Regions from separate parts of the Vibrio bathopelagicus genome, predicted to be linked through region 2. Evidence: predicted binding sites of a transcription regulator. Region 2 holds the regulator's gene; each other region holds the start of a gene.

Region 1 (7,908 bases), 830 kb from region 2:
CGCCGAAGATCGAGGTTGAGAAGCCATATTTATCTTTCGCCCAGTCTACATCAACGTAAGACGCTCCAAGGCCTAACCCTAGATATCCAGACAATACAGGGGAAGCAGGGTAGTAGATACTGCTTTGAAGGTGCAGGTATTGAATTGAGGAGCTTAGGTTGAGCGTTTCTAGTTCAGATCTCTGATTGGAATAGAAAAAGCCGATACGACCTTTCTCAAGCGGAGTTTCAATAGCGAAGGTGTAGTTTTCTGAACCTTCCATGTCATAACTATTACCATCCTGGTCTTCGACGCTACCACCTCCGGTATAACCGATCATCGGAGTGATAATAATTTCCGGTGCTGCATACAAGTTTGAAGCGGAAATTAGCGCAACAAGCGCAATCATATTTGCTTTGTTATTCATGAGTATATCCTTATCCATACGCTGACTAATTGTGATGGTTACATCAATATTGTGCGACTAATTTCGACGATTCTTGAAGATACTTCACACACCTGATAATACTTAAATAGAGACTCGACAAATTAATAATAAGCCAGAGGTGTTTATGGACCATAATCTGAAAAATGCTCTACAAATAACAGTAGTAATCTACACCATCATTCTTTCATTTGGCTTTATTGCGATTGGTAGCTAATACCATCTATTGCGAGGCTGAGTTTTTATACTCAGGGAATAATGAATAGTGGGATTATAACCAATATCGACTCGGCAATAGACTTAGATTACTACGCTAAGTTTGTTGCTGGAAAAACAGCACTGGTTGCCCAAGGCGGCGGACAGCGAAGTATTTTTACGGCTGGTGTGCTGGACGCATTTCTTCTTTCTAATTTTGACCCCTTTGATGAATTCTTTGGCACCTCAGCGGGTGCACTTAACTTATGTGCCTATCTGTGCCGTGACAAAGGGTTGGGTCGTTCTTTTGTTCTTGATCTAACGACGGCTCCAGAATTCTTCAATCTGTTCTCCTATATACGAAATCGCCAGAACTTAGGTTTAGAGTGGGCCTTAGAGCAAATCATGGCTTACCCATATAAGCTTGATCTTGATTTGGGACGACAAACCTTAGGTGATCGTCATTTCTCTGCAGCAGTAACTGGTTCTAAAGATTTACGAGACCATTATTTTCCGTTGATGGGTGAAGACTGGTACAAAGTGATGATGGCGACCTGTGCTATTCCTCGTTTGTACAATGATGAAATCTTTATTGGTGACAGTGCTTATGTTGACGGTGGTGTGTCTGCGTCTATTCCTGTGCAAGAAGCATGGCGTAGGCAAGCTCGCTCAATAGTCGTGATACGTACAGAGCCAGTATTGGAAGAGGGAGCAGAGCTATCCAATGAGGTTCAAGGTAAACAAGCCTTAGTGAAAGCGCCTAAGACGATATCGGCAGAAGAGTTAGAATGGTTCCGAGAGTCGTTTGATAGTGTGCAAGGTCATTGGCAACAAAAAGTGGAACAATGGAAAACCGATTGGACGTCATTCTTTCAGCAGCAAATTCTCCGTTCAAAGGAGCAAAAGCGCGATAGAGGACACCTTGATCTGCTCAATGGTGGACGGTGGCTGTTTGGGGCAGATGACATTTATCGTTTAAGCCATTTGATTGGCGATAAGTTTGATTCGGGCTTAGCTGACATGTTGATGGTTCATTATCAGACCTACTCATTAACTCAGGACTTTTTGAATTCTCCACCGGACGATGCGTTTGTTGTTCAAATTGCACCCAGTAAACCGCTTAAGTCGAGCTCTTTGATGAGCGATAAAGAAGATTTGCTGCACGATTACGACTTAGGGTTAGAGGCGGGTTACCGATTTGTAGAAACTTATACTTCAACGGAAAACGCTCGCAGCTCACATATGCCACAGTTGGTGAGTAGCATTGCTGAGAAGTAATACTCGAAGTTGATAAGTTAGTACGTCAAACCGCTAAGCATGTTCTGAAGTGAAAAAAGGGTTACTGAACTTAGTTCAATAACCCTTTTTTGATCTTGGTAGGATCGCTCATCAACGAACTGACCTAATCAAATACAACCATGTTAAGTGACAGGTAGGATTCTCATACAGTTAGTTGATCCCGCCACATCCATAATGTCGCCTTGAGTGACGATCACTAAATCACCAAACTTAAGGTATCCTTTCTCTTTCAAGCAAGTGAGTGTAGACAGAGCGATATCAAAGCTGTCTTCGGCTTCTGTCTCGAAGTAGATAGGGGTAACTCCTCGATACAAGGTACAGCGGTTCAGCGTCCCCTCATTACGAGATAGCGCATAGATAGGCATATCAGCACTTAGGCGCGACATCATCAGAGCGGTGCGACCTGATTCGGTTAGAGTCACCACACCCTTAATACCTTCCATATGGTTTGCAGAGTAGATGGTTGCCATAGAGACAGTTTCTTCAGCCGTCACAAAGGTGCGGTCAATACGGTAGTTAGACTGGTTGTTAATACCCGCCATCTTTTCAGCGCCGATACAGACTTCGGCCATTGATTTCACCGTTTCAACCGGGTAATCACCCGCAGCGGTTTCACCTGAAAGCATCACTGCATCGGTGCCGTCCAGTACGGCGTTGGCTACATCCATTACTTCTGCACGAGTTGGCATTGGCGCGGAGATCATCGATTCCATCATTTGAGTAGCGGTGATCACTGTTCGATTAAGCGCTCTAGCACGGCGTATAAGCTGTTTTTGTACTCCCACTAGCTCTGGGTCGCCAATTTCTACTCCGAGGTCCCCACGGGCCACCATGACGACATCTGAGGCCATTATGATGTCATCCATGTTCTCCACAGTGGCAACGGTCTCTGCTCGTTCCACTTTAGCGACAAGGTGAGCTTCTAATCCTGCTTCTCGTGCTAACTGACGAGCGTAGTGCATGTCTGCACCGTTACGTGGGAAAGACACGGCCAAATAGTCGACTTGGATTTGAGCTGCGGTGATGATGTCTCGCTTGTCTTTGTCGGTGAGCGCTTCAGCAGAAAGTCCACCGCCTTTTTTGTTGATGCCTTTGTTATTCGACAGCGGGCCACCAATAGTGACCTCAGTATGAACACGACAGCCTTCGACTTCGGTGATTTTTAATTGAACACGACCATCATCAAGCAACAGAACATCGCCAGCTGATACATCGTTTGGTAACTCTTTGTAATCGAGGCCTACGGCTTCTTGATTGCCTTCACCTAAACCTAGGCTACTGTCGAGCGTGAACTTGTCACCCACTGCGAGTTGGATTTTACCGTCTTTAAAAGTGGACACTCTAATCTTGGGACCTTGTAAGTCGCCGAGGATTGCGATTTGAGTGCCGAACTTTTTCGCTATTGCTCGGACTTTTTCAGCGCGTTGAATATGGTCATCGCTGCTGCCGTGAGAGAAGTTCATACGGACGATATTGGCGCCGGCTTTGATGATCTCTTCAAGGACGTTACCTTTATCTGTTGATGGTCCTAAAGTGGTGACGATTTTTGTTTTTCTTAATTCTGATGTCATGAATGCTCCGAAGGTGAGACCTAGAAAATCTTGTACAAGACAGAATTAAGTATATGCATTAATTGATAATTTATTGGGAGCTAGGAAGATATTTCTGTATTTACTGTTATTTATTGAATTTAGGACTCAAACGCGATGTTTTTTTATGAAAATTAAGTCTCAAATTATCGATGTGGGTGTTAATTTTTCTTAAACTATTTGACTAGATACACAAAGATTCATGTATATACGTGATACTGGTCACGGCGATATACCAAGTCACTTCACAATTACTTCGCAAAGTAAAAAAATTAACCCGTTGATGATTTCTGGAGCGTAAAATGTACATGGCTCAACCGGGCCATATTGATCATATCAAACAGGTCAATGCTGGTCGTGTATATAAACTAATTGACCTTAAAGGTCCTATTTCTCGTATCGAACTGTCCAAGCAAAGTGAGTTGGCTCCGGCGAGTATTACTAAAATTACCCGCGAACTTATTGAAGCCCACCTTATTCATGAGACGACGGTTCAAGAAGCCACGACTCGTGGACGTCCTGCTGTGGGTTTGCAAACCAATAATGAAGGTTGGCAGTTTCTGTCGATGCGTCTTGGTCGTGGGTATCTCACGATCGCGCTTCATGAACTGGGTGGCGATGTGCTTATCGATACTAAAATTGATATTCACGAACGTGACCAAGAGGATGTGCTTGCTCGTCTTCTGCATGAAATTGATGAGTTTTTTCAAACCTATGCGGAACAGCTTGACAGGGTCACTAGTATTGCCGTTACTCTGCCGGGTCTCGTGAATTCTGAGCAAGGTATTGTGCTGCAGATGCCGCACTATAACGTTAAAAACTTAGCGTTGGGCCCTGAGATCTACAAAGAAACGGGTCTACCAGTCTTTATTGCCAATGACACTCGAGCTTGGGCATTGGCAGAGAAGCTGTTTGGTCACTCACAAGATAACGATAATTCAGTTCTTATCTCGATTCACCATGGTGTCGGTGCTGGGATAATCCTAGATGGCCGAGTTCTACAAGGTCGTCACGGTAACATCGGTGAATTGGGTCATATTCAGATCGATAGAGAGGGCAAGCTTTGTCATTGTGGTAACCGAGGCTGTTTAGAAACGGTTGCGAGCTCGCAGGCGATCCGTGAGCAAGTCAAAGAGCGATTAGCCAATGGTGAAGAATCAACACTTACTGTGTTTGAGGATGTCACGATTGAACAAATCTGCGCTGCCGCGGCGGCGGGGGATCCACTAGCTGTAGAAGTGATTGAGCAATTAGGCCGTTACCTAGGCTCTGCGATTGCCATTGTGATTAACCTATTCAACCCTGAGAAAATCTTGGTGGGTGGTGTTATCAATCAGGCCAAAAGCGTGTTGTATCCTGCAATTCAAAAGTGTATCGAAGAGCAGAGTTTATCGGTTTACCATCAAGATTTAGAGCTGGTGGAATCTCGATTCTATAAACAAGCAACCATGCCAGGCGCTGCGCTTGTTAAACAAGCTTTGTACGATGGTCAATTATTGATGAAAGTCATTGAAGGTTAAGCCTCTTTTACTCTTCTTACAGCCTTACCGAACTCTTATCATCTCCTTAAACTATGTATAACGTCACTTGTTGTACTTAGTTTAAGCATTCTGTGCAATGGCGCTTTGCTTTAACCTATTGAAGTAGGCTATTGTAGCCTCAGTTATTATTTGTCACTAAGGTGTTGTATGTCTGGCGTTTTAAATTCGGTTGATCAGAGAACCAAACTAGTCGGTGAAAACCGTCTGGAACTCTTGTTATTCAGCTTAAATAGTCGTCAACTATTTGCGATTAACGTATTTAAAGTGAAAGAAGTCCTAAAAGTGCCAGTGTTAACTCGCTTACCAGGCTCTCACCATCATATTACGGGTGTCGCTTCTTTACGTGGCGAATCGGTGCCTGTTATCGATTTGCGTAGCGCGATTGGCTTCCCGCCATCTCGTGATGAGACTCAAGAAAATAACTTGATCATCACGGAATACAACCGAACCGTACAAGGCTTCTTAGTTGGACAAGTGCGTAACATCGTGAATACGACATGGACTGAAATTCAGCCGCCGCCAAAGACAACGGGTCGTGCCAACTATCTTACGGCTATCACGCATATTCAAGAAGAAGAGCAACACAAGATCGTTGAGATCATTGATGTTGAAAAGGTACTCGCTGAGATCATTGATTATGACGTTTCGATTTCTGACGGTGTCTTAGATGAGCAGCTGGCCAATGAAATGGTTGGACGTAACGTACTTATCGTTGATGACTCTTCAACCGCGCGTAATCAGATCAAAGGTACCTTATCGCAATTGGGTTTGAACATTATTGAATGTTGCGATGGCCTACAAGCGCTTAACCTGCTGAAGGGCTGGTGTGACGAAGGCAAAGACATCAATCAAGAAATACTGCTGATGATCACAGATGCCGAAATGCCTGAAATGGACGGCTATAAACTGACCCATGAAGTGCGTACTGACCCACGAATGCATGACTTGTTTATCACGCTAAATACTTCATTAAGTGGAAGTTTCAATGAAGCCATGGTTGAGAAAGTAGGGTGTAACCGCTTTATTTCTAAATTCCAACCGGATCTCTTGGTTGAAGTCACTCAAGAGCGAATGCGCCAGATTTTATAATTAATGCAGCTGTACGGTTTGTTTTGAGTGACCTTATAGAAAACGTTTGCTAATATTGACGGAGCATATTTTTCTTAACAAAATATGCTCAACTACTAGCGTAACTTTTCACTCACAATCTAAGGTAGTTCCTCTTAATGATATGGTTGACTTCAAAAGTCGTAATGACTTTGAGCTTATTACTATATAGGGAATTTAAGAAAAGACGTACGGAAGCTGAAGTTGAGTCATAACTCAACGATTTGAATTGAAGGGAGGCTGATGCCTCCCTTTTCCTTTTCTGGCGTTTATGGAAGGGCTATTTGAAGCGTTAATGAAAATCTCGAGATTTGGTGTTTAAGCCAACAATTTCATCGGTAATATCGATAAGTTTCCCCGCAATCACATGCACGACTTCGCCTTCCTTCTCTAAGATCCCTTGCACCTTTAAAGCCTTAGCTGTCAGGTAAGCTTGCTGCTGTGCGCGTGCGGTGGATCCCCATACCACAACGTTAATATTGCCTGTGTTATCTTCTAATGTGACAAAGGTGACACCGGCTGCGGTGCCGGGTGATTGTTTACCAGTGACCAATCCAACAACCGTGACCATGGATTTGTGTCTTTGTTGTTTTAAGTCTTTCATATGGGTGAATCGACCAAGTCGGTTAGCTTCTTCTAGCAAGGTGATAGGGTGCTTGTTTAACGATACGCCAACGCTGGTAAAATCCTCTAGTAGATCCTGCATCTCATTGGGTTTATGCAAAGCGTGTTCTACCTTGTCGTAAGCCTGACGAAATAGAGGTAGGTCAGAAGCGGAGTCCATCAATGCCCAACGAGTTTGGAAACGATCACCGGAAACATTGTGCAGCGCATTAGCCGAGGCGAGCAGTTCGATGTCTTTTTTATTGATCGATAGTTGCTTAACCTGACTGGGATGGCGATAACCGGAGCGTGGACGATTGGCGAGAATGCTTTGAATCCCATGTTCACTTAGGCCTTTGATTTGCCTCATCCCTAATCGGAGCGCCAAACCATTCTGATGAGAGATCACGGTGTGATCATCTTGTGAGGCATTCACACATACAGGAAGTACTTTCACATTGTGTCGCTGCGCATCTTGTACCAACTGTGATGGGCTATAGAACCCCATAGGTTGGCTATTCAACAAAGACGCGTAGAAACACTCTGGGTAGTAACATTTCAACCAAGCTGAGCAATAGGCTAGCACCGCAAATGAAGCAGAATGGCTTTCCGGAAACCCGTATTCACCAAAACCACATATCTGTTTAAAGATCTGTTCGGCAAACTCTGTCTCATAGCCGCGTTTTTGCATGCCTTCGATGAGCTTGTTTTTAAACTTAAAGACGTTGCCATTCTTTTTCCAAGCAGCCATGGCGCGTCTGAGCTGATCCGCCTCTCCACCTGTGAATCCTGCGGCAACCATCGCGAGCTTAATCACTTGTTCTTGGAATATCGGCACACCCAAAGTGCGTGACAGTACTGATTCAACATCCTTAGATGGGTAGCTGATTGGCTCAATACCATCTCGACGCTTTAAGAACGGGTGAACCATATCGCCTTGAATCGGCCCAGGACGTACGATAGCGATTTGGATCACCAAGTCGTAATAAGTTTTTGGTTTGAGCCTTGGCAGCATACTCATTTGCGCTCGTGATTCAATTTGGAAGATCCCGACAGTGTCCCCTCGCTGAATCATGCCATAAACATGAGGATCGTCCTTGAGACGAGTGATCTCTGCGATGGTGAGTGATTGCCCGTGAGTGCGTTTGAT
Region 2 (7,908 bases):
AAGAGGCTTACTCTGATGGCTTCGGTCCTAAACCAGGTGATGTTACGCACCTGCCTTATAACGATATTGCAGCGCTAGAAGCGCACATCTCTGATCGCACTTGTGCAATCATGATGGAACCTCTGCAAGGTGAGGGCGGTATCATCTCTCCAACATCTGAATTCGTGAACACAGTTCGTGAATTGTGCGACAAACACAATGCATTGCTTATCTTTGATGAAGTGCAAACAGGTAATGGCCGTACGGGTAACTTTTACGCTTACCAAGGCCTAGGTGTTACACCTGACATCCTAACCACTGCGAAATCACTAGGTGGTGGTTTCCCTATCGGCGCAATGCTAACAACATCTAAACTCGCGACACATCTAAAAGTGGGTACGCACGGTTCTACTTACGGTGGTAACCCACTGGCATGTGCCGTTGCTGAAGCGGTTGTTGACGTGGTTAGCCAGCCTGAAACTTTGGCTGGCGTGAAAGAGCGTGAAGCAATGTTCCGTGATGGTTTAGCTAAGATTAACGACAAATACCAAATATTCAGTGAAGTTCGCGGTAAAGGCCTATTGCTAGGTGCTGCGCTTAATGAAGCATGGCAAGGTCGTGCTCGTGATGTATTAGTAGCAGCAGGCGAGCAAGGCTTGATGGTACTGGTTGCGGGCACAAACGTGGTTCGTTTCACGCCATCACTGGTTATCACTACACAAGAAATTGAAGAAGGTTTATCAAAACTAGACAAAGCAATCGCTACGCTAGTTTAGCCTGAGCGGCGTCATAGGAATGATCGCCATTAGAGCGATCCCATGACGTATGCTAAAGGCCCAAGCTTCTGGTTTTGGGCCTGTTTTGCATCTGGAGGGAATATTGATGCTAGTTGTTCGCCCAATAAAATTATCTGATTACGATGCGCTGCATACCTGCGCGGTTGAATCTGGTCACGGATTCACATCTCTTCCGGTTAACGAAGAACTGTTAACCAACCGAATTACTCATTCTGAATACAGCTTTGCTAAACAAGACGTGACTGAACCCGGTGATGAAGGCTACCTAATGGTTGGCTTCGACACTGAAACGGGAGAAGTCGCCGGTACGACAGGCATCGAAGCCTCAATTGGCTGGGATGTTCCGTTTTACTCTTACCACATCAGCAAAGTGGTTCACTCATCGCAAAAGCTTGGCGTGAATAACGTCGTGAAGCTACTGACTTTCGGCAATAACTACACAGGATGCAGTGAGATCTGCACACTGTTCTTGCGCCCAGCTTTCCGTGGTGGATTGAATGGTCGTTTGATGTCTAAGTGTCGCTTCCTGATCATGTCTGAGCACCCAGAGCGTTTCTCTAAAACGATTTTTGCTGAGATGCGTGGTGTATCCGATGCGGAAGGTAATTCTCCTTTCTGGCAATGGCTGCAAGAGCACTTCTTCTCAATTGATTTCACGCTTGCAGATTACCTAACTGGTATTGGTAAGAAAGGCTTCATTGCTGACCTAATGCCGAAGCTGCCTATCTACGTGAACCTACTGAGCAAAGAGGCTCAGGCGGTGATTGGAGAGGTACATGATAATACACGTCCTGCACTTAAGTTGCTGGAACGTGAAGGTTTTACTAACCGTGGTTATGTCGACATCTTTGATGCAGGCCCGACGGTTGAGTGTGATTTAAGAAACATTGAATCAGTGCGTCATGCGATTCGAGCACAGGTTCAAATTGCAGAGCACTCCAGCTCTAAAGACTTCCTAATTGGTAATACCTCGTTTGAGAACTTCCGCGCAGTAGCCGCGAAAGGTGCGTATGACCAAGCAAGCGACACAGTGATTTTATCATCTGAAGTAGCAAGCGCTCTTGAAGTAAAAGAAGGCGAATTCGTTCGCATGTTGGCTCAGTAAGAGCGGCGATTATCTGTCGAAGATTTTAAGGATAGAAGTATGACTCAGTGGATAGCAGGGCAGTGGGTGGCAGGTCAAGGCGACGCCATGACATCAGTAAGCCCATACAACAATGAAGTGGTGTGGCAAGGCGATAGTGCAACACCAGCGCAGGTTGAATCTGCAGTAGCAGCGGCTCGTGACGCGTTCTTAGTTTGGAAAAAACTGAGCTTTGCAGAGCGTGAAGCGATCGTGTTGAACTTTGCTGAGAAGGTAAAAGAGAACAGCGAAGAGATTGCACAGATTATTGCAAAAGAGACGGGTAAACCGATTTGGGAAACTCGCACTGAAGCGGGCGCAATGGCGGGTAAAATCGCTATCTCTATTCGTGCTTACCACGAACGTACTGGTGAGGCTTCGCGTGAAGCGGCGGGCAACCAAATCGTACTGCGTCATCGTCCATTAGGCGTTATGGCGGTATTTGGCCCTTATAACTTCCCAGGTCACCTACCTAACGGTCATATTGTCCCAGCTCTGCTATCGGGTAATACCGTGGTATTTAAGCCGTCAGAGCAGACGCCTTGGACGGGTGAGTTTGCGATGAAACTATGGCAAGAAGCTGGCCTTCCTGCTGGCGTGATTAACCTAGTACAAGGTGCCAAAGAGACAGGCATCGCACTGGCTGATGCTAAAGGCCTTGATGGCGTACTATTCACAGGTAGTGCTAATACTGGTCATATCCTTCACCGTCAATTTGCTGGTCAACCGGGCAAGATGCTAGCGCTAGAGATGGGCGGTAACAATCCAATGGTGATCAGTGATCAATTTGGTGATGCTGACGCGACGGTTTATACCATTATCCAATCGGCTTTCATCAGTGCGGGTCAACGTTGTACATGTGCACGTCGCTTGTATGTTCCCGTTGGAGATAAGGGTGATCAACTGCTTGATAAGTTAGTTTCGGCTACCTTGAAGATTCGTGTCGATCAGCCATTCGCTGAGCCAGCACCCTTCATGGGTCCACAAATCTCTGAGGCGGCGGCTAAGTTCATTCTGGACGCGCAAGCTAATCTGCAATCGTTAGGTGGTGTAAGCCTAGTAGAAGCAAAAGCGGGCGAAGCGGCATTTGTTTCTCCGGGTATTATCGATGCAACTAACATTGTTGAATTGCCAGATGAAGAGTACTTCGGCCCATTGCTGCAAGTGGTTCGTTACCAATCGCTAGAGCAAGCAGTGGAACTGGCTAATGACACACGCTTTGGTTTGTCTGCAGGCCTAGTTTCAACAGACGATTCAGAGTGGGAATACTTCGTTGACCATATCCGTGCGGGTATTGTTAACCGTAACCGCCAGTTAACAGGCGCAAGTGGTGATGCACCATTTGGTGGCCCGGGTGCTTCAGGTAACCTACGCCCAAGTGCTTACTATGCGGCTGATTACTGTGCTTACCCAATGGCGTCAATGGAAGGTGGTGAAACTCAACTGCCAGCGACATTTAGCCCAGGTATTGAGCTTTAGTTTAAGCTCTTAAGCTATAAGTTCATGAATCATAGGCTTATGAGCTCTAGGTTCATGAATAACAGCTTCATTGGTTAATTGTGTAATAAGGAAGCAGTGTTATCGCTTCCTATTTTCACCCACGTCCGACACCTCGATTGGGCGGTAAATAATAATAGAACAAGTATGTCACAGGCTGATGGCTGCTGACTCTATGTCCAGCCTCTCCCTTTCTAATCCAAATTACTAGCTTGCTAGAACCTCTGACAAGGAGTCACCATGACGCCCGATCTACTCTTTAAATCACTATGGGACGATTACATTCACAGGCTTTGTCCATCGGCTGAGAAAGTACATCACTTGCTGAAAGAAGACGAAGCTCTGATTAATGATCACATTGCACTGCGTACTTTCAATGTAGCACCGCTAGGTATTGAAACACTGGCCAAGCCTTTCCTTGAATTGGGTTACAAGGCGTGTGGCGATTACTTGTTTGAGAGCAAGAAGCTAGTGGCTAAGCACTACGAGCACCCAGACCCAAACCAACCGAAAGTGTTCATTAGTGAGTTGAAGGTAGAAGAGTGTTCAAATGACTTACAACAGATCGTTGCTAAGTTGGTTGAGCAAGTAGACGCAAGCAAGCTTCAAGGTCATGAGTTCTTGTTTGGTGGTCGCCTTTGGGATCTGAGTTTCGCGGATTTCCAAGTACTAGCAAAAGAGAGTGAATACGCTTCTTGGCTCGCAGCTCATGGCTACGGTGCAAACCACTTTACGGTGAGTGTGAACCAACTTGATACTTTTGATGAAGTGCAGGCAGTGAATGATTATCTGAGTGAATCAGGCTTCACTATCAATGCGTCTGGTGGTGAGGTTAAAGGCTCTCCAGAGGTCTTATTAGAGCAATCATCAACAATGGCAGACAAAGTCCCAGTTTCATTTGTTGAAGGCAATGAGATGATTCCTGGTGGCTTCTATGAGTTCGCTAAGCGTTATGCGATGGCTAATGGTGAGCTTTATACAGGATTTGTCGCAGCATCGGCTGACAAGATCTTTGAAAGCACCAACGGTTAAAGAAAGATACGAGTATGGGCTTTGCCCTAGAGATGCGGGTAAGCTTCGCTTCGAGATACTTTAGAAGAGCGAAGTCCGATCTCTAATATCGGTTCCCGCATCTGATCTTTAGAAAACAAAAAAGCCACCAAATTCGCATTTGGTGGCTTTCAAATTTTTGGCTCAGTCAATCGAGATTAACGAGTGCCGTATACCACGATAGTCTTACCGTGTGCAGAAATTAGGTTCTGCTCTTCAAGCATCTTCAAGATACGACCTACTGTCTCACGAGAACAACCAACGATCTGGCCAATCTCTTGACGAGTGATCTTGATTTGCATGCCGTCAGGGTGAGTCATTGCATCTGGCTGTTTCGCTAGGTTAAGTAGCGTTTGAGCGATACGACCGGTTACGTCAAGGAACGCTAAGTCACCAACCTTTTGGCTAGTTACTTGTAGACGGTTTGCCATTTGCGCTGAAAGGCGCATCAGGATATCTGGGTTCACTTGGATAAGTTGACGGAATTTCTTGAAAGAAATTTCAGCTACTTCACAAGGAGATTTAGCACGAACCCACGCAGTACGTTCTTGGTCTTCTTCGAAAAGTCCAAGTTCACCGATGAAGTCGCCTTGGTTTAGGTAAGAAAGAATCATTTCCTTACCTTCTTCGTCTTTGATAAGAACAGCCACAGAACCTTTAACGATGTAGTACAAGGTTTCTGCCTTTTCACCAGCATGAATCAAAGTACTTTTTGAAGGGTACTTATGAATATGACAGTGTGAAAGGAACCACTCTAATGTTGGATCGGTTTGAGGTTTACCTAGAACCATAATATCTCACTTCCTCTGCAGGGTATGCTTGCCGCTTTCCGTATTTTAGCTAAGCCTGAATTGACTCAGTTAGGATAAGAGCACTCGTTGAGTGCTGCAAGCTATCTTGTGTTTCGTTTAAGAATAGTATCCTTTTTCAGGTACTATTTCTTGATTTTAATCGTGACCAAGCTACGATTTTTTACGCAAAATTGTGCACATGATCACGGTATGAAAAGTAATCAACCAGAATGACGTTTTGTTAACCTATTTTTCCGGTTTCGATTAGTTGTTGTAGGATTGGCCTTACAATGAGCTCCATAGCAAAACTCATTTTACCTCCTGGCACCACAAGCGTGTTATGACGTGACATAAATGAGCCATCAATCATTGCCAAAAGGTAAGGGAAATCGACGTTTTTGATACCACGCAAACGTATAACAACGAAGCTTTCGTCTAAACTAGGAATCCCTTTGGCGTTCAGTGGGTTCGATGTATCTACGGTTGGGACACGCTGAAAGTTGATATGAGTGCGCGAAAACTGCGGGGTAATGTAGTTAAGGTAATCATCCATTGAGCGAACAATAGAGTCCATCACCGCTTCGCGAGAGTGCCCACGATCGCGTGTGTCACGAACGAATTTCTGGATCCACTCTAGGTTTACGATAGGTACCATGCCGATCAGCAGGTCGACGTGTTGCGAGACGTTAATGTCGCCATCGACTACGCCACCATGAAGGCCTTCGTAAAACATCACATCTGAGTTTTCAGGGATCTCTTGCCATGGCGTAAAAGTGCCGGGCATTTGGTTGTAAGGAACGGCTTCATCGAAGGTATGTAGATAGCTGCGGACTTTGCCCGTGCCTTCATTACCGTATTGACGGAAGAACTCTTCTAATGCGCCAAAATCGTTAGCTTGTGGACCAAAGTAGCTGATGTGCTTACCTTGCTCGCGCGCTTTACGGATCTCGACATCCATCTCTGGGCGAGTGAAGCGATGGAAACTATCCCCCTCAACCCAAGCAGCCTTCACGTCCATCATATTGAACATTTTACGAAAGGCTTCTGAGGTGGTGGTGGTGCCGGCTCCAGATGAACCCGTCACCGCAATAATTGGATGTTTAGCGGACATGACAACCCTTGTCTTTTGAGTAACTTACTTGTTAGCAATCGTTTACCACTATAACACGGCTCCTTTATGAGCGCAGCCTAGAAGCGTTTTGTGACTTGAATATCAACGGTTTCATGGAGCTCAGAAAACACGATGCTGACTTCTCCTGAGGCTAATTGATGTTTCACTTGGTCAATCTTGTTTTGCAGTGAAACCTCTACGTCACCATAGTCTGTGCCTTCACGTAGCACGAATTCTTTGATGAGGTTTTCCAGTGTCTCTGGCGCAATGTCTTGCCATGGGATGATCATAAATACTTCTCTCTTTTATGTTCATGGATATGTTCATAGATATGTTTGTTGATGTGGAAATGAGTGTGCTTAGTAATACTTTTACTTCTATTTACTAAGGCTCGGTCATTATGCCGAATCTTGGATACTTTCATAGTAGGCAGGCAACGCTTCTTCTAACCAAAACCTTGGCTTGAGTGTGCTGCCAGTAATAAACCCAACATGCCCACCTTTTTGAAACAGTCGATAATCGATGTTATCGGGCAGAACGAATTTTGGGATCACATCATCGGTCATGAAAGGATCGTCTTTGGCATGAATGATCTGAGTCGGCAGTTTAATCCGATTCAATTTAGGCAAGGCTGAACATTGTGCGTAATAGTCTTGTGCATTCTTGAACCCGTGCAGAGGTGCAGTGATTCGTTCATCAAACTCATACAGCTTGTCGATCTTCTTGATGCTTTCCGCTGAGATGCCAATCTTCTCTTGTAGCAACTTATGCTTCTTCAACGCATTCGATTTCAAAGAATTGAGCAGGTACTTTTTGTAGAGTTTGGAAAAGCCTTGTTCGATACGACTTGAGCAACAAGCAAGGTCAAAGGGCGCAGAGACAATTGTAGCCGCTGATATTAACGGATCATCTGCGTAGTCGGCGAGATAATTAGCCAACATGTTGCCGCCCAGCGAGATGCCAACCGCAACCTTAGGGTTATTGGGAAATCTTGAATGCAGGTGTCTCAAAAAGAAGCGAGCATCTTCGACCTCTCCAGAGTGGTAAGCTCGAGCCAAGCGATTCGGTTTTCCGCTACAACCTCTGAAGTGCATCATCACGGACAACCAACCATCCTTAGCAAACGCGTTCATCAGTCCATTGGCATATGGGCTCTCAAAGCTCCCCTCTAATCCATGGAATAGGATGAAGATGGGCTTATTGCTTAGTTTGCTTGAGCTTAGTTTGTCAGAGCTTAGGTTATCAGAGCTTGGGTTGTCACTGCTTGGATGGTCATTACTCGAGTTGTCACTACTGGGCCTGCCACCATCGGGGGATTCGCTCCATGCAAGGTCGAGAAAGTCACCATCGGGTGTTTCTAAGGTTTGCCATTGAGGAGCAAACAACGCCTGCTTTCTAATAAATCGTGGCACCAAGGTTTGTAGGTGAGGATTTGATAAACCAGCTGCAGCGGTAAATATTGTCATAAAAACAGTCCATGCTTCTTTTATGGGCTTTGATAAAGTGTTGAGCTTTTAGCGAAACGCCCACGTTTTTATTTGAGCTTGGTTGATTCTCGGC
Region 3 (7,908 bases), on a different replicon from region 2:
TCAAGAAGGTTGGTAAAAGTGGAAGATCCTGTCCATGAATAGTAATAAACACCGTTGTTTGCTTGCCATTCACCATCACCACACGCAGACGTCGGAACGCCTTCAGGGTAAAACTGATTGAATGCAAGCGAACCTTCAGTGGTCAACGCTTCAAGGGAAGCAAGGCCATCTTGATCAAGATCCGTTCCGCCAGATAATAGGTTGATAAGCGTAGTCAATCCGCCAGCCAACTTAACCGCAATACCTTCCGCGGTTGAACCTTCTGATACGGTTCCACGCACGAGGTCAGCGACTTTAGATCCTTTATGAACACCGCCAATACTTGTCACCGAAGCAACCAGATCGGGGCGAACTGATGCAACATAACGCGCTGTTGGTCCACCATGGCTGTGACCGACCAGATTCACTTTACTTGCCCCTGTTGCGGCTAACAGTGTTTCAACTTGAGCTAGCAATTGCTCGCCACGCACTTCAGAGCTGTTGGTCGCAGATACCTGCGCGACATAAACGCTGGCACCATCTTTGGTTAGGGATTCAGGTACGCCATAGAAATAGTCGACACCCGCTAATGTATCGAAACCAAACAAACCATGTACCAACATAATGGGATATTTCGTTTCCGTGTATCCGCTAACTTCTAATGCAGATGCGCTCGTTCCGGCATAGACACCAAAACTGGATAGACAGGCTATCGTCCAAATTAATATCTTTTTCAATGCTCTTTCCTTAAACAGATTAGACCTCTGATGAGTAAAAGAACCGTAGTTGATGATTTTATAAAACTAAAAAGATTGACTCGATATTTGTGATACTGAACTTGAATTAAACAGTTGTGATGAACATTAAACAAATAGAATCAGACCAGATTTTTACATCACAACTTATTGATTAAATTAACATTTAATGAAGATTATGAAGCTACAACTTCAATTATCTTGACCAAAGATAAGCCCAACATTCACATAAACGGCTCACCTCGTTTGGATCTACGACGACATACTGGCGAGTCATAACTCTCAGAAATCGAATATTAAATGATAAATCTCTCGCTTCGAATCGATTAATTTTCAATCAGAAAGTCGTTGGAAATTTGATACTTATTCCAATTATGAAACGCCAACAACCTGAATGCATTGACGGGAATTATTGATTTTCGATATAGGTCGTACCAGTTATTTACTTGTCTACTTATCAACAAGCAATAGACAACAAGCAACAACGTTATGTTTGGCTCACTAAATATAAAAGAGAATACAGTGATGAAAAATACGGCTTTAATACTCGCGTTAACCATACCATTTGGGGCTTATGCTGCAGAAGATTCAATACCGACACCAGAATCGATTACATCAGCACAAGTGCTCAGCACACAAGGTTCAGAAACCTATTCTTATGTTCGATGTTGGTACCGAACTGACGCATCACATGATTCCCCTGCTACCGACTGGCAATGGGCAAAAAAGGAAAATGGTGATTACTACACAATCAACGGATATTGGTGGTCTTCCGTTTCTTTCAAAAACATGTTCTACAGCGATGCACCTCAATCGGAAATCAAAGAACGTTGCGAGCAAACACTCGATATCCAACATGGCGCCGCTGACATCACCTACTTTGCGGCAGACAATCGCTTCTCTTACAATCACTCGATCTGGACCAACGACAACGCCGTCCAAGCAAACACCATTAATCGTATAGTCGCCTTTGGTGATAGCCTCTCTGATACCGGCAACCTATTTAATGGCTCTCAATGGGTTTTTCCGAACGCTGATTCATGGTTTTTAGGACACTTTTCGAATGGTTTGGTTTGGACTGAGTATTTAGCAAAAGCAAAAGACCTCCCTCTTTATAACTGGGCTGTAGGCGGTGCGGCTGGCACCAATCAATACGTCGCGCTGACTGGCGTATATGACCAAGTCACGTCCTACCTAACCTACATGAAAGTCGCCAAAAATTATCGCCCTGAAAACTCACTATTTACTCTAGAATTTGGCCTCAATGACTTTATGAATTACGACCGAGAAGTCGCCGATGTCAAAGCCGATTTCAGTAGCGCTCTGATCCGATTAACAGAATCTGGCGCGAGTAATATACTTCTGTTCACATTGCCCGATGCGACTAAGGCACCGCAGTTCAAATACTCTACCGAACAAGAGATCATTAAAGTTCGCGGAAAGATCTTAGAGTTCAATCAATTCATCAAGGCGCAGGCCGAGTATTACCAAAGCTTGGGGAAAAACGTGGTGCTTTTTGATGCAAGTGCACTGTTTGCTAGCATTACCGATAATCCAGAGCAACATGGTTTTCGAAACGCGAGTGATGCCTGTCTTGATATCAATAGAAGCTCAGCTGCAGACTACTTACGAAGCCATAGCTTGACTAATGATTGCGCGACCTATGGCTCAGACAGCTATGTATTCTGGGGCGTGACACACCCAACCACGGCTACTCATAAATACATTGCCGATCATATCTTGGCGTACTCGTTCTCTACCTTTGATTTCTAACGAGGAAACCTCGTCAAGTATCATCAAATACGGTCTGTAAGTACCAGAAGCTAAGGGCTTACACGAAGTACAGATACAAAAAAACCGCCATCATCGGCGGTTTTTAGTTACATCAACCTTTCAAAGCCAAGCTTTTAGGTCACGCGAGTTGATTACTCGTCGTCCACTTTTGGTGCGACTTTCTTCTTAGGGATAAACACTGTATCACCCACAGCCACATTTTGGTGGAAGCTCTTATCGCGCTTAACCGGTTTCTTCGGCGTTTTCTTAACTTGAGTGTTGGTCTTCTTCTTCGCAGGTCCGCCTTTAGCAAAAGCAGGTTTACGAGGCTTAATACCTTTGAATTTACCTTTCAAGCCTTCAAGCACAGAGAAAGTAAGATCTTGTTGAAGGTAAAGCTCAACACGCTTGAAGCTGTCCCAGTCTTTTGGACCAACCAAAGAGATTGCATCGCCTTTGTTACCCGCACGACCAGTACGACCAACGCGGTGCACGTACTCTTCTGTATGCTTAGGCATATCAAAGTTGATAACGTGGCTTACGTTTGGAATATCAATACCACGTGAAGCAACATCTGTTGTTACCAAGATCTTGTAAACCGCACGCTCAAATTGGCTCATGATGGCATTACGTTGCGTTTGGTTTAGGTTGCCGCTCAATGCCACTGCTTTAAGCTTCTTCTCGTTTAACTTATCCGTTAAACGATCAGTATCGGCACGAGTTGCAGTGAAGATCATCACCTGACGGTATTCAGCTTCTTCAATCACACGATCCAAGATCGCTTCTTTGTGATCTAGATGGTCACACAGGTAGAACTTCTGAGTGATATCAAGGTGTTGTTCGTTAGAAACGCCCACTGAGATACACTTAGGTGCATCTAGCATTTCATTTGCAATGCCATTCACTTCCGCGTGATCAAGCGTTGCAGAGAACATCAACGTTTGACGACGACGGTGTTTAGCTGCATTCGCAATACGACGTAATTCAGGTGCGAAACCTAAATCTAGCATGCGGTCAGCTTCATCAAGGATTAGCGTTTCAACACCATCTAAAAACAGTGAGCGGTGCTCTAGGTGATCCGCAAGACGGCCTGGAGTCGCAACAATAAAACGAGGGTACTTACGTAGAGCTTTAACTTGGTCGTTAAAGTTTTCACCACCCAAGATAAGTGTTGCTTCGTAAGACAAACCGCCAAGCATGCTACGCAGCTCGCCGTAAACTTGTTTTGCTAGCTCACGAGTAGGAGCCAAAATTACACCACGAGGATCTTTAGCAGAAAACGCTTTTGTTTTTAATGCTTTATGTATCATCGGCAACACAAACGCCAATGTTTTTCCTGATCCCGTTTTTGATGAAGCCAATAGATCCTTACCAGCAATAGCAACAGGGATCGCTTTTGATTGGATCTCTGTCGCCTTCTTGAAGTCGTAATGTTTTAAGTTCTTCAGTAAGCGGTTATCTAAGCCTAAATCTTTAAAGTGCAAAGGACTCTCCAGTCATGATGGTATTGAATAAAATTAATTTAACGTGACATGATACCGCGAAAGTACTTTATAAGGATAGAGATCACAGTAAATTTATCCCTTTATCTAATGTTAACCAGAATATTATATGCACTGCTAACAAAGGGGTGACTCACCTTTTCACTGTATTATTACCGCGCCACCCACTTCATCTCAAAAGTGAGACAGATTGTGATACCTAGCTAATTAGCTCAAAAATTTAGCAATTTCTTTAGTTATTGTTTTTGCAGTTAAAAAATTTGTCGCTACAATCATTAATGAAGCGACTATATGATAAAGAATGTATAGCGCATCTTTTGATGATAAATAAGCAAGGAGTTCTTATGAATAAGACGTTAATCGCAGCTGCAGCCTCTGTGTTCATTCTAGCAGGTTGTTCTTCTGAGCCAGAAGAAGCTGCAGTGTCTGAGATGGATCAACTAACGAATCAAGTTGCTCAACTAACAAGCGAAGTAGAAGCACTTAAGAGTGACAAAGCGGCTGCTGAAATGAAAGCTCAAGAAGCATCAGCTGCGGCTATGGCAGCAAAAGAAGAAGCGGATCGTGCTAACGACCGTATCGACAACATTGCTGAGTCTTACACTAAGTAATTGAGATAGAAGCTCAATGAAGCTGTAGATTTCAAAAGACGTATATACATGCAGTAAATTGACAACACCACCTCTTTTCGAGGTGGTGTTTTTTTATTGAGAGAGGGATGGTTCGTTTTTAAAACTCAATCACAGGTGGTGCGATTTCAACAGGTACACCGTTTTGAGCAAAGATCACCGCTTTCGCCTTTGAATTAGGAAGATCTGCGTCTTCAAGCCACCATTTTAATTCAACAGGGATTTGTAGTAATTTCTTAGAGCCATCACTTCGCGTCAATGGTTCGTGAGCCTCAACAAATACACTTCTATCGGGCTCTAAAGACACCTTAATCGGCTCGTCGATTATTGTGACTTGTTCACCACGACTCACCTGTTCAAAAAGCCACTCAATATCTTTAGGTTCCATACGGATACACCCAGAACTCACTCGCAAGCCAATACCAAAGTCTTTATTGGTACCGTGTATCAAATAGTCACCAGCACCATAAGCAAGTCGCAATGCATATTCACCTAAAGGATTTTCAGGCCCAGCAGGAACCACTCTTGGTAACTCTATCCCTTTCTCTAAGTACTCTTTGCGGATTGAGTTTGGAGGAGTCCAAGTCGGGTTTGGACGTTTTTGGCTTATCTTGGTGATCATCTCGGGAGTATCACGCCCTACTCGACCAATACCGACTGGGAAAACATGCACCTGGTTCTTCTCAGGCTCGAAGTAGTACAGCCTCAACTCAGCAAGGTTAATCACAATGCCTTTTCTCGGAGTGTCCGGCAGAATCAGACGACTAGGAATGCTTAACACATAGCCTTCAGCAGGAAGAAAAGGATCGACCCCTTTGTTTGCCGCCATCAAAGAGAGAAAGCCAATATCGTATTGCTTTGCAATAATAGCCAACGTTTCACCCGCCGCAACTTCGTGTTGCTGTATTCTGCCCACGATACGACTTTCTGTCGGTGGCAACTCAAAAGTTGCAGCAGACACCCACGACGAAGTCATCGCGCCTGCAAGCAGAGTTGTTACCAGAGGGAACAAAGTCGTTCTCACAGTAAGCAAAGCAATCTTGCGCAGCTGTATTTTCATAGCGAGCAAAGGCATCAAGTTAGCGCAATACGACATACAATTCCTTGGTTTGTCTTTTATCAAAGTTTAGATTATCGCTGATCAAACGTCTCTACAATGTATTGTTGCCTCCAAACCAATATGCAATAGGTTTGTATCTTGAGATTTATCTGTAGATAGCTTGCAAATTACCCATACAAAATCGATTGCCTTTAAGCTTTCAACATATTTGGTTATCAATATTAATAAAACTATAATGTTGGATCTATTTTGTGACTAAAGTCTCATGGAACCTCGTTTTAACTCGCTAATATTGCGTCAACAAAACGAATTCAATTCAACAGAATCGGTAATTTATTAAATCCTGTTCCTATAATTACCGTTTAAACTTTGGAGAACGACCATGGCTACACCTCATATTAATGCTCAAGCTGGTGATTTCGCAGAAACAGTACTTATGCCGGGCGACCCGCTTCGCGCAAAATACATTGCTGAAACATTCCTTGATGACGTGAAGCAAGTTTGTGACGTTCGCAACATGTTTGGTTACACAGGCACTTACAAAGGTAAGAAAGTTTCTGTAATGGGCCACGGTATGGGTATCCCATCATGCTGCATCTACGTACACGAGCTTATCGCTGAGTTCGGTGTGAAAAACGTTATTCGTGTAGGTAGCTGTGGTGCAGTACGTGACGACGTTAAACTAATGGACGTTGTTATCGGTATGGGTGCTTCTACTGACTCAAAAGTAAACCGTATTCGTTTCAACAACCATGACTTCGCTGCTATCGCTGATTTCGGTCTTCTAGAAGAAGCAGTAAGCCAAGCACGTGCTCAAGAAGTTCCAGTTAAAGTTGGTAACGTATTCTCTGCTGACCTTTTCTACACTCCAGAAGCTGACCTTTTCGAAAAAATGGAAAAACTAGGCATCCTTGGTGTTGATATGGAAGCGGCTGGTATCTACGGCGTTGCTGCGGATCTTGGTGCTAAAGCGCTAACAATCCTAACAGTATCTGACCACATCATCCGTGGTGAGAAACTAAGCTCAGAAGAGCGTCAAAAATCTTTCAACGACATGATGAAAGTTGCTCTAGAGACTGCAATCAACATCTAACGATTTGATAAAAGATACATTGAAAAGCGTTACCCCGCAGCCAAGCTCATTTGGCTGCTCAAATAATCCCGAGGGGGAGATCGTGTCTAACGACAAGCTGCCAAAAGATGCGGATGGTTTGCAACTCAACTTTTGTAAAACATTGGCGTGTGACAACTTTGGCTTGAGCGATGCAAAACGATATGTTTTGCAACACGCTAACCCTAAGCGTCCAGCGATGGTTTGTCGTGAATGTGGAGCTTTCCCCCCCTTACTTAACAATCGTGAAGTGTTAAGCGAACTTCATCGCCTGAGACAACTTCACAGCGATGGCCTTCCTGCTTGCCGCAATGATGATTGCGATAACTTTGGCCTATCGGTTCATACCCACAAACATCTTTATCATGCCTTCGGTTACAGCGGTGACAGGCAGCGTTATCGATGCAAAGATTGCCAATCAACCTTCGTTGATAAGTGGTCTGGATCCAATAAAAAACTTCAGTTTCAAGAGAACCTCATGGGCTTATTGTTCATGGGCTATTCCGTACGTGAAATCTGTAGAAAGTTAGAGATCAACCCAAAGACTTTCTATGATCATGTTGACCATATCGCCAGCCGTTGTCGTCGCAAATTAGCGATGATCGATGCTCGATGGGTTAATCATGCCAAAGACTATCAATTTGCTTCCCATTATCAGCGCTTACAACCACAAAGTAATAACGGTGTGGTCTGGATAGCAACGGGCGAAGCACATTCGGGCTATATCCTTTGCCAGCATGTCAATTACTCTCAGAATGAAGAGCCTACGGGAAATGTTGACCACAACCCTTACGATGATGTGGCACGCTTTGTCTCAAAAGAGCACTCGTCTGAGGCAAATCTCGAACTTCCTCAACCTTCTGACAAGCTTAAAGAACGCATTGAACAGCAGTACCAAGTGATTCTTGCGAGAGGCAACGTTGAAGACCCTATGGGTAACCTCACTACGTTTAGCTACCCGTCTAAAGGAGCACTCATTCGACCGCCTTATACCTCCTATGCACACTTCTTACATGTGTTGGATATGTGTGACGAGAATAAGCATGTCGCCATTTATATGCCACAAGACCCATTACTAAGATCTGCCGCCCTAAGCGTT
Region 4 (7,908 bases), 1.1 Mb from region 2:
ACACTGCCATCGGGCAATTCAAAATATACTTTCAATCGAGGTGCGGAGTTATCTTCAGTTGAAGAAGAGCGACTTGCATCAGCTTCAAGCATACAGATACCTATATCACCATTGTATAAGCCCAAGCCATGATCATTGCGCGTTACCATTACTGGTCGCCCGTGATACCACAATTCATCGTTATGCGGATTCACTAAGCGTCTTGCGGCAAGTGCCCTTTCAATTCTGTGGTTGAGGCCTTTAACACCAAAGTCACCTTCACGAATAGAGCACAGCAATCGGCACTGGCTGAACAAATCGAGCACTGATTTCGCTCTCGCTTCTTGGGTTTCTAATTCTTCTAACGGCACATTCATTCGGTTCAGATACGCACCATACTCATTGACTAGCGTACGCAGCATCAAGTTATAACTGTCGCTCGACAGGGGATGATTTTCGATATCTTCAAACCCTTTAGCAAACACTTGGTCGATCTGATTAGCCGATCCATTATTGATCGCTTTTGCTAACTGCCCGATACCTGAGCGCGCATCGAAACGGTAACTCTTCTGCAGCATACACAAGCTATCTGCAATCGCAGGAGGGTTAACCGATCCAGCTTTGACCTGCCTTGTATTAGCTATCGCGCCAAAGCCTGTCATTTCTGCAATCAAACTGCCTTGCGCTGTGCTGTAGCCTGTTGAATTAAACGAGCAGATATCACCCAACACGGCACCAGCCTCTACTGAAGCAAGCTGATCTTTATCCCCAAGCAGAATCAGCCTTGCGTGTTCAGGGAGTGCATCCACCAGCTTATACATCATGGATAAGTCGACCATCGATGCTTCATCCACCACCAAGATATCAAGATGAAGTGGATTACGTCGGTTGTGTCTAAACTCCGCTCGATTAGGAATAGCGCCGAGCAACCTGTGCAAGGTACTCGATTCCGTCGGTATGTTGGCCTTCACTTCAGGCGCTAAAGGCAATTGCTCAATCGCTTTACCAATCGACTCGGTTAAACGTGCTGCCGCTTTACCTGTCGGTGCCACTAACTTGATCGTCGGTGTTTTACCTTGGCTTAGTGATTGCTCAACCATAGCCGAAAGCAACTTAGTTACCGTGGTCGTTTTACCGGTACCCGGCCCACCAGAAATCACCGCGAAACGACGACTTAACGCCACCGCTGCCGCTACTTTTTGCCAGTTCAAACATGCCGATAACGGTACCAAGCTGTCTAGAACATCTAAGTCCGTCACTTGCTTGGCCTTTACAATCACTTGGTCGATTGCGCCCCAATTCAGAGATTGCTCATCGACGATATCAAGATGATCACACACCAGTTGTTGACGCAGTACCTGAGACGTTTGTTGGTTTGCTTCAGCCTTGGCTAAGGCGTTAAACAGAAAGTGATAGCTACGTGCGAAGAGCTGATTGAGTGTTTCCGTCAGCGCCTTTTTCTGTTCAATATTGAACTCCACTGGTTTACTTAAACGGTTTAACGTTTCTGCCAGCACAACCTCATAGTTCCAGTAACGCTGTAAGTAGACACGCTGCCCATCAAACATCAGCGGTTTAACGCAGTCATTGGTTGTTCCAACTAGGTTTGACGACTGAAGTACCGCCACCCAATCAATGCCTAACAACTTTTGGTTCAATTGCAGTGCAGTTTCACCGTATAACCCAAGTAACTGAGCTAGATCTGCCGGATGCTGCTGTATGAGCTTAGTACAAATATGCCCTTTGCCTAATTCATGGCTCACCACCCCAGCGAGAAAACCGATCTCTTGAGAGTGACTCGTGGCTTGCTGCGCAATAAAACGGGCAAATTGATAATCCAACTGACGAATCGAACCCTTTTCTGCAAGAAACTTGAGTACATCCATTAACTGCTCAGGGATAAGTGAAACTGGCTTTGCTATGTTCGCTGTTTCTATGCTGGTATTAGTGGTCGTCGTTGTCATTATAAAAGCCCCATCTGTCCAGTTTCATTGTCATTCAATTGTGCTGAACGTCTGTCTATCACTTTACCGTCAATCAATTGATCCATTTCATCGAGCAAAGCCAGTGTTGGTTTCGCCGAGAAAATACCTTGTTGAGATTGACCGTCCATTCCTCTTAAGAACAAGTAATAAACCCCACCGAAATGTTGTTCATAACTATAATCCGCAACGCGGCTGCGTAAGAAGCGATGCAATGCCAACGCATAGATTTGATATTGCAGATCGTAGCGGTGGTCGGCCATCGCCGATTTCAATGCTTCACCATGGTAGACGGCAACGTCATCACCTAGATGGTTCGATTTCCAGTCGAGTACATAGTATTTACCTTGATGCTCAAACACCAAATCGATGAAGCCTTTCAGCATGCCTTGTACAGTTTGAAAACCTAGGTCACCCGCTTTTGCTGACAACGGATCATGATACTGAATGGTTTGATTGAGCTCAGATGCAGCCAACACTTCGATCGGCAATAAGAACTCCATCTCGACTAAGCGTTGAGTCGAGTCTTTCTCACTCAGCTTTAGGCTTTTGCCATCTAATGCGGTGTTAAGCACCGTATCGACCAGTTGTTGAAGCACAGGTAACCACTCTAGTTCGTATTGTTCTGACTCTAATAAGTGAGTGATTACTTGCGTGTTATGTTCGCTGGTTGCAGGTTCGGTAAATTCAACATCCTCAAACAAGGTGTGTAAGAAGGTACCTGGACGAGCGCCACGAGGGAAGGTGAATATAGAACGTTCAGGTTCAATCAGTTCCGACTCATCATGTTCATCAGCCGAATCAATATCGAAGCCAGACACCTCAATGGTCGCGTCATGGCTCGCACCGTGGCTGCCTTGTTTTACAAGCCCCGAGTAACTGGTAATTCGCCAAGCCCGGTCGATTGAAGCCTTAAGTTCGTTGGCATGTAAGTCTTCACTCACTTGCTCTGCTTGTACAAACACTTGCTCATGAGCGGTTGGTGTATCGGAAAGCAATACACTTGAGTTTTTGCCCTCAATAGCTATAAGAGCCTGATACAACTCGGCAATACCTTGTTCTTGACCGTTTTGAACCAAGTAGCCCATGGCACTCAAATGAACGCCTGTCGGCTCTTTGGTTGAGCGCCCTTTACGTAGCGGAGCCATGCCAATGAAACAACCGTAAACGGCACGAGTGAGGGCTACGTAAATCAAACGTAGATCTTCTGCCAATCGCTCTTTATCGGCTTGTGCTAAGGCACTGTCACTACCTGTGATATCCAGTACCGTGGTATCTGAATCATGGTCGTAGAATTTGCCTTCGCTCGCTTCTCGGTAACTCGCAACAAATGGCAGAAATACCAAGTCATATTCCAAACCTTTCGACTTGTGAATAGTAACGATTTGAACCAAGTTTCTCTCTGATTCAAGACGTTGAATGTCGTCGTCACTCCCGCCTAGACCATTTTGAGCATCTGAGATCGCTTCTGCTAGCCAACGCAACAAACCATAATCACTATCGAGCTCTTGTCTTGCTTGTTGCAACAATTCGCCAATGTGCATCAAATCAGTGAGTGAGCGCTCACCATTTTCTTCTTCCAGTAAGCGTTCCGCGAGATGTCGCTTGCTGATCACGCTGCGTAGCATTGGTAGCACGCCACGCTGTAGCCACAACTTACGATATTCTCGAAATTCATTAACGACGTTTTCCCACACCACTTCATCGTTGTTGAGTTCATCCAATGATGCAGCATCCAGAGCAAACAGCTCCGACGCTAAACTCGCGCGCAATGCACGGTCGTTTTCAGGTGTAAGAACCGCTTGCAGTAGGCGTTGAATATCTTGCGCGACCAAGCTAGTGAATACACTGTCTCGGTTAGATAAGTACACGCTCGCAATGCCTTGCTCAGACAGCGCGTTCTTGATCAGGCGACCTTCACTACCGGTTCTAACCAAGACAGCAATATCACCCGCATTCACGGCATGTTGGTTTTTGCCATTATCAAAATAGGCTTGCTGGTTTTGAGAAGCGGTCAGAATAGTTTGAATTTGACTCGCGGTCGCCTCAGCCATTGCCTTGTGATACTCGCCTTTCGGTAAAGGCTTGTCTTCAGCATCTTGTAGCCAAAAGGTCAGAGCATGTTGAGTTTCACCGTTCATCACCCATTGGCGCTTATCAGCCGATGGACTGGCGGCAACGGGCAAGAATGGAATGTCTTGGTCGTAGATAAACGGGCTATCCGAATTCATAAACACTTGGTTTACTGCACTGACCATATCAGCACTTGAACGCCAGTTAGTGCCTAAGGTGTAGTGAGCACTAACTTGGTTTCTCGCCTTAATATAGGTAAAGATATCTGCGCCACGGAATCCGTAAATAGCCTGCTTTGGGTCACCGATCATAAACAAGCCGCACTGCGGATTATCGAGATAGATTCGACTAAAAATGCTGTATTGCAGCGGATCGGTATCTTGGAATTCATCGATCATCGCCACCGGGTAGAGCGTGCGAATTCTTTCCACCAGCAATGACTGTTCATCAACGTCAATCGACGCAGATAACTGAGTCAACAAGTCATCAAACGATAGCCACTGCTTTTGCTGTTTAGCCTTGGCTAGCATAGTTCGACAGTGGGTAATCGCATGTGCCAACAATGGGGCTTTCAGGTCTGCAGGAGAATTTAAGAAGTTCTCAATAGCCTCAAACACCGCGTGTTGAGGAGCAGTACCTTTTGGTGTTTTCTCAATTAATGTGGCTTGTGAGAACTTCTCTAGTTTATCTGGATATTGGTAATCATGAGTGTCGCTCTGAGCCCATGCCGTCACCGCTTCTAGCCATATCGGTAGAGACTTCTTGGTATAGCTGCGTTTGTTCACATCCGAACCAGAGATCAAAGCTAAAAAGTCCGCTTCAGATTCACACCACAACGCCTTAAGTTGCTTCACTTTATCTAGATTTTTGTTGTGCAGTGTTTGTAAGTCACCCGACATTGCTTCCACGGTTAGCTTTAGCGGAGATCCTGTCAGGTAGCGATTGACGTCAGCCAATAATGAAGCGGGAGAACCCCAAATATTTCGCACTTCGCCCGCGAGTTGAATTGGCAGCGGGTAAAACTGCTTACGCCAGTAGTCGGCTACCACTTGCGCTTTAAGGTGGCTTTCATCGGTCACAAACTCATTATCAAATCGGCTGCCAGACTCAAAGGCATTTTGAGTCAACATACGCTGACAGAAGCCGTGAATGGTGTACACCGCCGCTTCGTCCATTTGCCTTTCGGCATTAAGCAATGTTATGGCTGCGGATGCTCTCTTGGCATCATCGTATTCTTCAAGTAAGTCCTTGATAAATTGATCTTTAGAGTCAACGCAAACGCCTCTACGAAATGATATATATGCAGCGCGTATTTTTTTCCTTATGCGGTCTTTGAGCTCTGCGGTTGCCGCTTCGGTAAAGGTCACTACCAGAATTTGGTCTACGGTCAACGGTTCATGGTGTCGGGTAGCTTCCGCGAGTTCACCTTGCGGCGCAGCCATGCCGTGCCCAAGCAGTAAGCGTAAATACAAGCCAGCGATGGTAAATGTTTTACCCGTACCCGCTGATGCTTCAATTAAACGCGCGCCATGAAGTGGAAACGTCATGGTATTGAGTGTCTGTGGAGCAATTACCTGAACACTGCTTGTGGTCGTCATGCCTTACTGCCTTCTGATAAATATGTTGTTACAAATGTGACCTAGCGTGGAAAACGTCATTCAATTTACGTCCTACGCTGATTTGTTAATACTTAGTGCGATCTCTCTCACGGATCAATTCGGATCGCCTCGCTACTATGCGCCCACGAGTTCAGGGGCGCGATTCGAGTTTTATACTCATGCGTTACTTTGAACCACAGAATAATGGTCCCTCTGACCTGTGGCCGTACAGCGAACGCCCTACACTAATAATGATTTACTGGCGGCCACTTTATTTCCTGTACCTTGCTTCTCTTCACCTTAAAAGCAAGCATCCAAATGCTTACCAGCGACTCTCTTTCGTCTTTCATTAATTCAGCGCACACGCGATTGTTCTTGTCGATCACAGCCACTTACTCCTGATCTTCCAGATCGGCTGCAGCCAACCTTGCCGCCTGCAACACAAGCGTTGAATACATACGCGAATCAGCAGCCAATTCATCGTCCCACTTAGGCCAAATACGTGAGATGTAGGTATCTCTCCCCTCGCCCGTGAAAGCGAAGCTGTCATTAAAGGTATCGGCCATTTTCTTGAGCGACTTCTCTTCATCATCGACCCACTTACCACGGCTAAAGCCCGCTTCAACGCCAGCCAATGCGGTTTTCGGGAAGTAAGGCAGTGGTGCTGTCATGCCTTGATAAAACAATCGTACTAACTCAGCCAACAAGCTCTTCGCCTGTTTCGCATCACCGATAGGCTGTAGCGTTTGATGAACAACACCCTCTTTTCTGTCATAACCAATAATATGGGTCGTTTTTCCATGTCCCATCACTGCGCAACATAGATGATCAATCCACGCTGCCAAATAATCTTGAGAGCGTATTTTACCGCTACGGAAACGCACTAGACCTGATTGATAGTTTTGAGTTAACCAACCCATCAAGCGAACCGGTTTGCCTTCGCCTAACACATCAAATTCGATATTAACTTCGAGATCTTGTTGCGGTGATCCGCTCACAAATCGAATCTCTTTAGCTAAGTCTTCCGCTTGAACACGGTTGGTTTCAAATTCGATGTCACCAAAGGCTCCGACCGGTAAACGACCCTGTGCTTTTTGCTCAGTGACAAACAAGCGAACCGCTTCATCTGCGCCTTCAGGGTGGTCTAGCAACACTTGCAGTAAGGCATCCTTAAGTTGGAAGCTTTCTAAGCCATTAAGCACGAACGGCTCATCGTCTTCCATTACCGGAAGCGGTGGCTCAAACACCACTTTTAGGCGGCGATTAAAGAAGTATTGCACCGGCAAGCGCCAGAAACGCTGTAGCTCAACCAGATCTAGCTCCAATGGATACGTTGCACCCAACAAATAGTCATCCAAAGCACGATTGAATTCACCACTGCGTTCACCAGAACGGTTAGCGGCAGGAAGCCATTCTTTGGCGTAGCTCAACACATAGCTTGCATCACCTTGTGTAAAGGCTGCAGGGCTGAACGGCGTCATGGTGTGTTCAAAGCTGATCGCTTGAGTCAGTTTGATGCCTGAATCATCGCTGGGTAGTGATTGGTCTTCACTTAAGCAATAGTTCTGCTGGCAGTACTCAATCAACTCTGACACCAGTACAGACGGCACTCGCTCAGTGTTGTCTTGAATCGAACGGCCGACATAGCTGATATACAAACATTCTTGCGCCGATAACATCGCCTCTAAGAATAGGTAGCGGTCATCATCACGACGAGAACGATCACCAGGACGGGTACGTCCATTCATCAAATCAAAACCTTCTGGCGGCATTGACCGCGGGTAAACACCATCATTCATGCCTAACAAACAAACGGTTTTGAACGGAATAGAACGCATCGGCATCAAGGTACAAAAGTTAACTTGTCCCGCTAAGAAACGCTGACTTATACGCGCGCCCGACAGTTTATTGTTCAAATACTGATAGATGATGCTTGGCGATAACTCTTGTTCGTACAAGGCATCATCAAGTTGTTCATTTAGTTGAGAAAGTGCATCGCGAATCGACTTAAGCACCACCTCACCTTCCAGCTCAACCGCAAAGAAATCATCAATCATTTGCAGTAAGGTTTCACGCCACATATCGATAGATTGTGTTTCAGTTAAGCGTTGACGGTAATGGGTGATACGGTCAATAAAGTGCGCTAACTTACCCGCAAGTTCGGCGTTAATACCCTGAACTTCGTTATAAGCCGCAATTGGAGCGTGTTCAGTTTCGAACAAGCCTGCCGAGTCCGACATCGCATAGCCCAACAACATACGCTGGATACCAAAGAG

What was found. The regulator CRP, encoded in region 2, controls carbon source genes, mostly activating them, when cyclic AMP is high. The targets are predictions, from matches to a motif close to TGTGANNNNNNTCACA.
Region 1: the regulator CRP is predicted to act here: its motif matches at 3,719-3,734, upstream of mlc (sugar metabolism global transcriptional regulator Mlc).
Region 3: the regulator CRP is predicted to act here: its motif matches at 5,949-5,964, upstream of deoD (purine-nucleoside phosphorylase).
Region 4: the regulator CRP is predicted to act here: its motif matches at 5,729-5,744, upstream of recB (exodeoxyribonuclease V subunit beta).

What each region holds. Positions count from the first base shown of each region.
Region 1 is NZ_CP062500.1:2,473,832-2,481,739, reverse strand. Features, by position in the region: gene IHV80_RS10870 (porin family protein) at 1-406, opposite strand, end outside; gene cydH (cytochrome bd-I oxidase subunit CydH) at 552-641, shown strand; gene IHV80_RS10860 (patatin-like phospholipase family protein) at 683-1,897, shown strand; gene pyk (pyruvate kinase) at 2,041-3,489, opposite strand; gene mlc (sugar metabolism global transcriptional regulator Mlc) at 3,810-5,027, shown strand; gene IHV80_RS10845 (chemotaxis protein CheV) at 5,196-6,137, shown strand; gene IHV80_RS10840 (error-prone DNA polymerase) at 6,448-7,908, opposite strand, start outside.
Region 2 is NZ_CP062500.1:3,303,051-3,310,958, reverse strand. Features, by position in the region: gene IHV80_RS14860 (aspartate aminotransferase family protein) at 1-755, shown strand, start outside; gene astA (arginine N-succinyltransferase) at 862-1,881, shown strand; gene astD (succinylglutamate-semialdehyde dehydrogenase) at 1,921-3,378, shown strand; gene IHV80_RS14845 (DUF1338 domain-containing protein) at 3,637-4,428, shown strand; gene crp (cAMP-activated global transcriptional regulator CRP) at 4,605-5,237, opposite strand; gene IHV80_RS14835 (phosphoribulokinase) at 5,479-6,348, opposite strand; gene IHV80_RS14830 (YheU family protein) at 6,426-6,638, opposite strand; gene IHV80_RS14825 (hydrolase) at 6,747-7,814, opposite strand.
Region 3 is NZ_CP062501.1:1,800,609-1,808,516, forward strand. Features, by position in the region: gene IHV80_RS24210 (lipase family alpha/beta hydrolase) at 1-716, opposite strand, end outside; gene IHV80_RS24215 (SGNH/GDSL hydrolase family protein) at 1,260-2,507, shown strand; gene IHV80_RS24220 (DEAD/DEAH box helicase) at 2,660-3,991, opposite strand; gene IHV80_RS24225 (Lpp/OprI family alanine-zipper lipoprotein) at 4,354-4,620, shown strand; gene IHV80_RS24230 (L,D-transpeptidase family protein) at 4,739-5,734, opposite strand; gene deoD (purine-nucleoside phosphorylase) at 6,081-6,791, shown strand; gene IHV80_RS24240 (IS1 family transposase) at 6,874-7,908, shown strand, end outside.
Region 4 is NZ_CP062500.1:776,064-783,971, reverse strand. Features, by position in the region: gene recD (exodeoxyribonuclease V subunit alpha) at 1-1,943, opposite strand, end outside; gene recB (exodeoxyribonuclease V subunit beta) at 1,943-5,632, opposite strand; gene recC (exodeoxyribonuclease V subunit gamma) at 6,025-7,908, opposite strand, start outside.